Regions from separate parts of the Pseudomonas iranensis genome, predicted to be linked through region 3. Evidence: riboswitches for the same ligand, from Rfam matches in the RefSeq annotation. Region 3 holds a riboswitch; each other region holds the start of a gene.
The links. Region 3 has a riboswitch for cobalamin ahead of cobO (cob(I)yrinic acid a,c-diamide adenosyltransferase). Riboswitches for the same ligand answer to the same signal wherever they lie in the genome.

Region 1 (3,273 bases), 1.7 Mb from region 3:
GCCACAGACAAACAACCAAGCCCAACACCGCCACCGGCACCGCCAGCCACACCGACGGCCAGCGTACGCCGCCGAGATTGCCCAGCAGCCAGAACATGATGCCGCGCGCTTGTTCGGAGCTGGCCGAGCGGGTGATCAGAAAAGCGGTGAGGGCGTTGAACAGTTGCGAGCCGGCAATCCCGGCCAGAATGATCTGCCCGGTGCCACTGGCCGAGCCGCTGACCCGTGCCAACAAAATCACCAGTACGAACGCGGTCACCGCGCCGGCAAAGGCACCGACCGACAATGAAATCGCCCCGGCGCCGACGCCAAGCAGGGCGACCATCACCGCGCCAGTCGAGGCGCCAGCAGAAATTCCCAGCAGATACGGATCGGCCAACGGATTGCGCAGCAGCGATTGCAGGATCACCCCGCACGTCGCCAGGCCGGCGCCGCAGGCCGCCGCGACCAGCGCGCGGGTCAGGCGATAGTTCCAGACGATGCCTTCGTCGATCGGGTCGAGCACATAACCGGCGCCCCACAGCTTGTTGGCCAGCACCTGCAACACTACGCTCGGCTCGATCGAAGTCTCGCCAATGGCCACGCCGCCAATCAGCGCGACCGACAGCGTCAACAGCACCAGCAGCAAACGGATCAGGCGTCTGCTCATGGCGACAGGTCGTAGCCGTTGATGGCGCTGGCCAGTTGTGCGAGGCCGTCGAAGGTGCGCAGGCTGGCCTGCATGGCCATGGCGTCAAGGATGATGATGCGGTTGTGCTTGACCGCGTCCATGTTGCGCGTCACCGGATCACTGCGCAGGAAGGCGAGTTTTTTCTGATAGTCGTCCGCCGGGAAACGTCGACGATCCATGCGCGCGATCACCAGAAATGTCGGGTTGGCCTTGGCGATGGTTTCCCAGCCGACGGTCGGCCATTCTTCATCCGACTCGACCACGTTGCGCACGCCGAGGGTGCTGAGCATGAAATCGGGAACGCCTTTGTGCCCGGCCACGAAAGGCTCGATGTCCATCTCGGCGCTGGAGAACCACACCAGGGCGCTGACGTCTTTGCGCTGCTGCTTTTTCGCCGTGGCGATCGACTGCGCGAGGCTGGCTTTGAGCTGGTCATTGAGCTGCTCGCCACGCGCCTGCACATCGAAAATCGCTGCGAGCTGGCTCACGGCTTTGTAGATGCTGTCGATGCGAAACGGCGCCAGCCGCGTGCCGTCCGAGCCGACGAGGTTGTCCTTGGCTTCGCAGTCGGAGGGCAGCAGATAGGTAGGAATCTTCAGTTCATGAAACTGCTCGCGGGTGCCGACCGTGCCTTGCGGGCCGACCATCCATTCCAGCTCGACGGCTACCAGTTCCGGGCGTTTGGCGATCACCGCTTCGAAACTCGGCTCGTTGTCGGCGAGGCGCTCGATCCTGTCGTTCTGCGCTTTGTATGTGCCCAGCACGTCGTTGAACCACAACGAGGTGCCGACGACTTTGTCGCCCAGGCCCAAGGCATAAAGCATTTCCGTACCGGCCTGGCCGATGGTCACCGTGCGCGCGGGCGCGTGCTGAAAGGTCAGGCTGCTGCCGCAGTTCTCCACGGTCAGCGGATACGCAGTCGGCGTCGCTTGCGCCAGGGCGCAAAGGCTCAAAGCGGTGAGCAGGGTGGCAACGCGGGGCAGCAGCATGGGGCAGTCTCCAGGAGAACCGTACGGGAGCAGGCGGGTACGGTTGGAAACACACCTCGGGCGCGGTCGTGGAAACTGCGCAAGGCCGGCACAGGGAAAATGCGCACGGCACGATGTCCTTCCCGGACACCCCGCCGGTTAGTCAGTCACTGTGCCGGCAGGTCTCCTGACTGATGCGTCATCGCCACGCTCCGGCCTTCCCGGGATTCACCCAGTGGCAGTCGAGGAGCAGGCTCGGCACCTACAGTTGCGGGGGCAGTTCCGATCGATGCTGTGCAAGCATTTCGGATTCCCTATTAATTCCGTGTGGAAACCGGCGGCGGCATGGTAGTCGATTTGCGCGGTGGAGGGGGAGGCGAATCTGTGACAGCGTCGATTTTGTCGTCGGCATTGCAATCTGTCATATGCCCTGGCTAATATACGATCCATATACACATCGTATCGGATTCATATATGGGCATCGTAAAGATTTCAGAGGACATGCACGAGAACCTGCGCATCTCCAGCAACGCCCTCAGCCGCTCGATCAACGCGCAGGCCGAGCACTGGATGCGCATCGGCATGCTCGCCGAGCTGCATCCCAACCTCGACCACAGCGCCATTTGCCGCCTGCTGATCCGCGCCGAACAGAACGGCGGACTGGATCTGCAACAACTGACTCAGGAAGCCGTCAGCGCATGAGAAACCAGATCAAGATCAACACCCCGGCCGACATCGAAAAATCCCGCGCTGCCGGCAAACTCGCCGCCGAAGTACTGGCGATGCTGGTGCCGCATGTGAAGGCCGGGGTGACCACCGATGAGCTGGACCGGTTGTGCAACGACTACATCGTCAATGTGCAGAAAGCCGTGCCGGCCAACGTCGGTTATCACGGCTTTCCGAAAACCGTCTGCGCGTCGGTCAACGACGTGGTGTGTCACGGGATTCCATCGGGTACGCCATTGAAGGACGGCGACATCGTCAACCTCGATATCGCCGTGATCAAGGATGGCTGGTTCGGTGATACCAGCCGCATGTACGTCGTGGGTGAGGCGAGCCCCGAGGCGCAGCACCTGATCAAGACTACGTACGACGCGATGTGCGCGGGCATTCGCGCAGTGAAACCGGGCGCAACGCTGGGCGATATCGGTCATGCGATCCAGAGCCTGGCGGAGGCGGAGGGCTTCAGCGTGGTGCGCGAGTATTGCGGCCATGGCATCGGCAAGGTCTATCACGATGAACCGCAGATACTGCATTACGGCTTTCCCAACCAAGGGCTGAAGCTCAAGGCCGGAATGATTTTCACCGTGGAACCGATGCTCAATGCCGGCAAACGCCATGTGAAGAACATGCCGGATGGCTGGACGGTGCTGACCAAGGATGGCTCGTTGTCGGCGCAGTGGGAGCATATGGTCGCGGTGACGGAAAGCGGGTTTGAAGTGCTGACGGCGTGGCCGGATGAGATTGAAGGGTACCGGGCCATTGGCTAATACCGCGTCGCCTGCTTGCCCTCACCCTAGCCCTCTCCCAATGGGAGAGGGGACTGACCGAGGTGTTGTTGCGAGATACGCCGACGTGCGATACCGAGTCGAACTTACATTTTGCACAGCATGAAGATCGGCTCCCTTTCCCCCT
Region 2 (3,273 bases), 890 kb from region 3:
CACGGGAACGCGGCGCTGTGGCGGGTATCGTGGGCGGCGTTGTGCACCGCTTCGATGTGCGAGAAACCGGCGAACCAGACCAGGCTGGCACCGAGGATCGAGGCGAAGAGGGCGGCGGCGACGCGTTGGCCGAGTGTGGTGCTGCTGGAGATGTGGTCAGTGTGGCTGACGGTGTTGCTGATGATCGACATAGCGCTTCCCTCTGAAATGTCAGCGGGTAAACAGAGCGCATGAAAATCCCTGCGAGCAGGGCACGCAGGGATTTCGAACAGCGCCCGCCCACCGCGGGTTTGTTTGTGGTCAGCGGCGCTTGCGCGCGCTGGGTGTTGCGGGCCGGTCTCCGGGCTTGCGAGGGGCTGGCACAAGGCCGACCTGCAAGCATCACCTTCCCATGCCGGGGCACAGTGGATCTGACGCTTCGCTCGCTTACCGTTGCGGGGGCAGCACCGGACTGACATGGCTTTGAGTAAAGCACATGATTCACCGGTTTCCCGTTTCACCCTGTGAAGGGCACCCGTAACAAGGTGGGCAGGAAAACATGGGTTTGGGTTTTTAGTCAATTTCCGGGAAGTTTTCAGTGCTGCGGTGGGGGATTTTTCTGATGTTTTTGTGTGTATATCCGTCGCCGGTGGATCAAGATCAAGATCAAGAGCAGGCGAGCTGACACTCGGCTTATTGAGTGGTGAAAAGCGTGGGTGTTCGGCTTTTAATTTGTGTTGTTGCTGCCCCTCACCCCAGCCCTCTCCCGAGGGAGAGGGAGCCGATTTGCGGGCTTTTCAGAATCTGCATTCGACTCGATATCGCAAGTCGGCGTATTTCGCCTAAACACCTCGGTCAGTCCCCTCTCCCTCGGGGAGAGGGCTAGGGTGAGGGGCTCTAGATCTGGCTTTTGCTTTGGCTTTGATCTTTTGCCCCTTCAGCAGGCTGCGCCCGGATCGGTCCCGTAACGAAGGTACCCCGAGCCCCAGCGAGCGGGCCGTACGCCGGGGCAAAGCCTTTTGGTTTCTTTTTGCTGTGCCGGCACTCCGGCGTTTGAAAAAGGGACTCGCTGTAAGAGCGAAACCATAGGAAGCCGTTACCGCAGCAACGGATATACCCCCAGTTTCAGACTCACCGACCCATTGACCCACGACGGACCCATGCGTAGCCTTGCGCTTTCGAGGTTCTTCGGCACTCGCCGAAGCTAAGAAGGGAACGCGGTCAAAGCCGCGGCTGCCCCCGCAACTGTGAACGGTGATGTTCGTTGCCACGCCACTGCCAGCTCAACCGATGAGCCAGCGGGAAGGCGCAATGAACGCCAGGCCCAGCGCCTGAACGCCGTCAGCCAGGAGACCTGCCTCGTCACAGATTCTCACTACAACCGGGCGGGGTGATCCGGTGGCGAATGCTTCCGGCGTGCATGCGCGCTGCCGGTTCTCGTCCCGTATGCCCGCCGCTTGCCAAAGGGCATACCGATGAAAACACTGGCCAAACTCCCCGTCACTATCGTCACCGGTTTCCTCGGTTCGGGCAAAACCACGCTGCTGCGGCACATGCTCGACAACGCTCAGGGCCGGCGCATCGCGGTGATTGTCAACGAGTTTGGCGAGCTCGGTATCGACGGTGAAATCCTCAAGCAATGCACCATCGGCTGCACCGAAGAAGAGGCCAGCGGCCGCGTATATGAGCTGGCCAACGGCTGCCTGTGCTGCACGGTGCAGGAAGAATTCTTTCCGGTGATGCGCGAGCTGGTCGCCCGTCGCGGCGATCTTGATCACATTCTCATCGAAACCTCTGGCCTGGCCTTGCCCAAGCCGTTGGTGCAAGCCTTCCAGTGGCCGGAAATTCGCAGTGCCTGCACTGTCGATGCGGTGATCACCGTGGTCGACAGCCCGGCCGTCGCTGCTGGCACCTTCGCAGCGTTCCCGGATCAGGTCGATGCCCAGCGCAAACTCGATCCGAACCTTGATCACGAGTCGCCGCTGCACGAATTGTTCGCCGATCAACTGGCCAGTGCTGACCTGGTCATCCTCAACAAAGCCGACCAGACCAGCGCGGAAGATCTGGCTCGGGTGCGCGCTGAAGTCGCCGAAGAGCTGCCGCCAGCGGTAAAAATCATCGAAGCCAGCAACGGCCGCCTGCCGCTCGACGTGTTGATCGGCCTCGGTGCCGGCTCTGAGGAGCACATCGACAGCCGTCACAGTCACCACGATCACCACCATGACGGTGATGACGACGATCACGATCACGACGCCTTCGATTCGATCTCAATCGAACTGCCGCAAGCCGATGAAAGCCTGCTGCTCGACGCGCTGACGCAACTGGTGGTGCAACACGGCATTCTGCGCGTGAAAGGCTTCGCGGCGATTCCGCACAAGCCGATGCGCCTGTTGATCCAGGGTGTGGGCACGCGTTTCGACAAGCATTTCGACCGTCAGTGGGGCGCCGAAGAAGCGCGCGTCACGCGTCTGGTGCTGATCGGCCAGGAACTCGATGCCGCACAACTCGAAGCGCAATTGCGCGCTGCGCTCAGCGTTTAAACCATGCACCTGCTCAGGACCCAGCCCGGCGGATTCGTCTCGGACGACAACATTGCCGATCTCGGACAAACCCCCGCCGAGCTGGTGATCCTGTGCAGCGGCGATTCCAGCCTGGCGCTGCTCGCCGAGGCTGCGCAGCAATTGCCCGATGACTACCCGAGCCTGCGTCTGGCCAACCCGATGCAGGTGCAGAATCATGCTTCGGTCGATCTGTACGTCGACGAAGTGCTGCGCCACGCCAAAGTCATTCTGATCTCGCTGCATGGCGGCATTGCCTATTGGCGCTACGGCGTCGAGCGGCTGGTCGAGTTGTCCGAACGCGGCGTGCAACTGATTCTGGTGCCTGGCGATGACCGCCCGGACCCCGAGCTCAGTGACTTGAGCACGGTCAGCGCCGAAGTACGCGATAGACTCTGGCAATTTCTGCGTCAGGGCGGCATGGGCAATGCGCTGGATTTTTTCCGCTGCTTGGGCAACCAATGGTTTGCCCGGGATTATTCGTGGGGCGAGCCGCAAACCCTGCCGCGCACGGCGATTTATCACCCACAGAAAAACAGCGCTGCGCTGAGCGACTGGCAAGCCGAATGGCTGCATGGTCAACCGGTGGCGGCGCTGTTGTTTTATCGCTCGCATTTGCAGGCGGCGAACACGGCGTTCATCGATGTGTTCTGTCAGCGTTTGCAGGCAGCCGGGCTCAATCCGCTGCCGATCGCGGTGGCCAGTCTGAAAGAACCCGGTTGTCTGTCGGTGGTCG
Region 3 (3,273 bases):
CTTGGCCACCAGATCCGGATTCTGCGGTTTGACTCGCACATCGACGTGCTGGCCATAGTAGCTGAACGGCCAGCCATAGAAGCCGCCGTCCTTGACTGACGTGATGTAGTCCGGCACCAGGTCGCTGCCGATTTCGTCACGCTCGTTGACTGCTGTCCACAATGCGCCGCTGGTAGGTTCCCAGGCGAGGCCGTTGGGGTTGCGAATGCCCGAAGCAAAGATCCGATGATTGCCGGTCGCGCGATCGACTTCCCAGATCGCCGCGCGGCCTTCTTCCTGATCCAGACCGTTTTCGCCGACGTTACTGTTCGAGCCGACGGTGACGTAGAGCTTGTTGCCGTCCTTGCTGGCGATGACGTTCTTGGTCCAGTGGTGATTCAGCGTGCCGCCAGGCAAGTCGACGACTTTGATCGGTTGGGTCTTGATCTCGGTGGCGCCCGGCTCGTAGTTGAAGCGCAGCAGGCGGTCGGTGTCGGCAACGTACAAATCATTGCCAACCAGCGTCATGCCAAACGGCGAGTTGAGGTTCTGCAGAAATACCGTGCGGGTTTCTGCGACGCCATCGTGGTCGGCATCACGCAACAGGGTGATGCGGTTCGGGCTGGGCACGCCGGCACCGGCCTTGCCCATGACTTTCTTCATCACCCAGCCACGAATGCCTTTGCTGTCATCGGGCTTGGGCGGCGCGTTGGTTTCCGCCACCAGCACATCGCCGTTGGGCAGCACATAGAGCCAGCGCGGGTGATCGAGGCCTTCGGCAAACGCTGCGACCTGAGTGCCGGCCGCAGCGGTCGGTTTCGCACCTTCCGGCCAGCCCACCGCCGGGGCGATGTTGACTGTCGGGATCAGCGTCTTGTTCGGTTCGGGCAGTTTCGGTGACGGACCGGTGCCGTCGGAGACTTGCAGGCTGGAGGTTTCACCGCAGGCGGCGAGCCCGCCTGCGACGGCGATGATGAGAGCGAGTGGGGCCTTGCGCATTGCTGATCTTCCCTATGAATGCATTCCTAAACATAGAGGAGGGCGCAGGCCCGATGGTTCAACTGCTCAACCGCGGGCTTCCTTGAACAGCACGGCGATGCCCGGATGATAGTTGCCCGTGTCGCTGTGCAATTTGCGATAGGCGTAGGGGAAATACCAGGCCACTGCGCAGGTGTGTTCCTTTTGCAGGTCGTCGACCATGTCCTGCAGTTCTTCGGGGCTGGCGCTGTGCTGGGCTTTTTGCGGAGCGATGAAGAGGCAGCCGAGCTTGAGATCGCTGGCGTAGCTGATGCGCTTGGCATCAGCGGTGATGTCGAGCAGGGCCTGGGTCAGGTTAAGGTTGTTGACCCGTGGCCAGCGTTGCGTGGCCTGGATGAACGCGCGGTCTTCGGCGCCGGCAATCAGCAGATCTGCGCGGGCATTGCGTTCGCCTTCTTCGTTCTGTTTGCGCGTGGCGGTGTCGTTCAGCGTGACCATTTCAGCCATCCACGCCGCTGCCGCGAGCAGGCCGAGATTGGCTTTTTCGTCGTGCCAGTACGGCGTGTCGTTGTCGCCGCGAACGGTGTTGTAGCGATCGATACAGTCAAACCAGCGTTCCAGCAGCGGGCGCAGGAATTCCAGGCGCGGGTTGCTGATGATCATGCCTTGCATCGTCGTCATCCTTATTGTTGTAGTGGGCTTTTTGGAAAAAAGCATGGCTCTTTGATATCACCTGTCACAGTCTGGCACAAGATTGCCGCTGCACAATTGATCAGCGGCAGTTATTCGCGCGCAAAGCGCCTCTTCAATTGACGCTCCACCCCCAACCCTCTAACCTTCGCCGCTTGTTTCAGGTGCTCTGTGGCCCCGCGTCGACAGAGTGAAACAGGGAAGCCGGTGAGGGTGGTCTTCAAGCGAAGCCACGACGATCCCGGCGCTGCCCCCGCAACGGTAAATGAGTGAAAACTGCGCCTTGAGCCACTGCCTCGAAAGAAGCGGGAAGGCGCGCAGTCAGGCGAAACGCCGCTCATGAGCCCGGAGACCGGCCTGATCCATCTCAGCGGCATCACGGTGGGCGATGCCAGGCTTTTTGCCGTCTATTCTTGTGCCTGCCCGCCGTTATCCAGCCTCAACGGAGAGCTCCCCATGACTGATTCCCCCGAGCGTGACGAGCGCCATCTGGCGCGCATGCAGCGCAAGAAAGCCGTGATTGACGAACGCATCGCCAACTCGCCCGACGAATGTGGCCTGGTGCTGGTGCTGACCGGCAATGGCAAAGGCAAAAGCAGTTCGGCGTTCGGCATGCTCGCCCGCGCCATGGGCCACGGCATGCAATGCGGCGTGGTGCAGTTCATCAAGGGCCGCAACAGCACCGGCGAAGAATTGTTTTTCCGCCGCTTCCCCGAGCAGGTGCGTTTCCACGTCATGGGCGAAGGCTTCACTTGGGAAACCCAGGATCGTCAGCGCGACATCGCCGCGGCGACCGCCGCTTGGGAAGTCTCGCGCGAATTGTTGCGCGACCCTTCGATCGGTCTGGTGGTGCTCGACGAATTGAACATCGCCCTCAAGCACGGCTACCTCGATCTCGATCAGGTGCTCAGCGATTTGCAGGCGCGTCCGCCGATGCAGCACGTGGTGGTCACCGGTCGCGGCGCCAAGCCGGAAATGATCGAGATGGGCGACACGGTCACCGAGATGGGCATGCTCAAGCACGCCTTCCAGGCCGGGATCAAAGCGCAGAAAGGCGTCGAACTTTGAAGCAACCACGTCACTGCCCGGCGGTGTTGATCGCCGCGCCGGCCTCCGGTCAGGGCAAGACCACCGTCACCGCTGCACTCGCCCGTTTGCATCGCAATCAGGGGCGCAAGGTGCGCGTATTCAAATGCGGTCCGGACTTTCTCGACCCGATGATCCTCGAGCGCGCCAGCGGTGCGCCGGTGTATCAACTGGACATGTGGATGGTCGGCGAGCAGGAAAGTCGCCGCCTGTTGTGGGAAGCCGCCGCCGAGGCTGATCTGATTCTGATTGAAGGCGTGATGGGCCTGTTCGACGGCACGCCATCCAGCGCTGATCTGGCGCGCCACTTCGGTGTGCCGGTGCTCGGCGTGATCGACGGCACCGCCATGGCGCAGACCTTTGGCGCCTTGGCGCTGGGCCTGGCGAAGTATCAGCCGGACTTGCCGTTCGCTGGCGTGCTGGCCAACCGCGTCGGCACCTTGCGCCATGCGCAATTGCTCGAAGGCAGCCTCACCGAAGGTTTGCGCTGGTACGGTGCGCTGTCCCGCGAGACCGGCATCGAATTGCCGAGCCGCCACC

Region 1: linked by a shared signal. The riboswitch ahead of HU724_RS16580 (ABC transporter substrate-binding protein) and the one ahead of cobO (cob(I)yrinic acid a,c-diamide adenosyltransferase) in region 3 are both predicted to bind cobalamin.
Region 2: linked by a shared signal. The riboswitch ahead of cobW (cobalamin biosynthesis protein CobW) and the one ahead of cobO (cob(I)yrinic acid a,c-diamide adenosyltransferase) in region 3 are both predicted to bind cobalamin.

What each region holds. Positions count from the first base shown of each region.
Region 1 covers NZ_CP077092.1:3,730,377-3,733,649, reverse strand. The annotation lists gene HU724_RS16585 (FecCD family ABC transporter permease) at 1-649, opposite strand, end outside; gene HU724_RS16580 (ABC transporter substrate-binding protein) at 646-1,659, opposite strand; cobalamin riboswitch at 1,799-1,992, opposite strand; gene HU724_RS16575 (ParD-like family protein) at 2,113-2,340, shown strand; gene map (type I methionyl aminopeptidase) at 2,337-3,128, shown strand.
Region 2 covers NZ_CP077092.1:2,890,890-2,894,162, forward strand. The annotation lists gene HU724_RS12955 (CbtB domain-containing protein) at 1-191, opposite strand, end outside; cobalamin riboswitch at 315-533, opposite strand; cobalamin riboswitch at 1,144-1,355, shown strand; gene cobW (cobalamin biosynthesis protein CobW) at 1,455-2,519, shown strand; gene cobN (cobaltochelatase subunit CobN) at 2,523-3,273, shown strand, end outside.
Region 3 covers NZ_CP077092.1:1,996,827-2,000,099, forward strand. The annotation lists gene HU724_RS08880 (PQQ-dependent sugar dehydrogenase) at 1-978, opposite strand, end outside; gene HU724_RS08885 (hypothetical protein) at 1,045-1,629, opposite strand; cobalamin riboswitch at 1,793-2,022, shown strand; gene cobO (cob(I)yrinic acid a,c-diamide adenosyltransferase) at 2,104-2,715, shown strand; gene HU724_RS08895 (cobyrinic acid a,c-diamide synthase CobB) at 2,712-3,273, shown strand, end outside.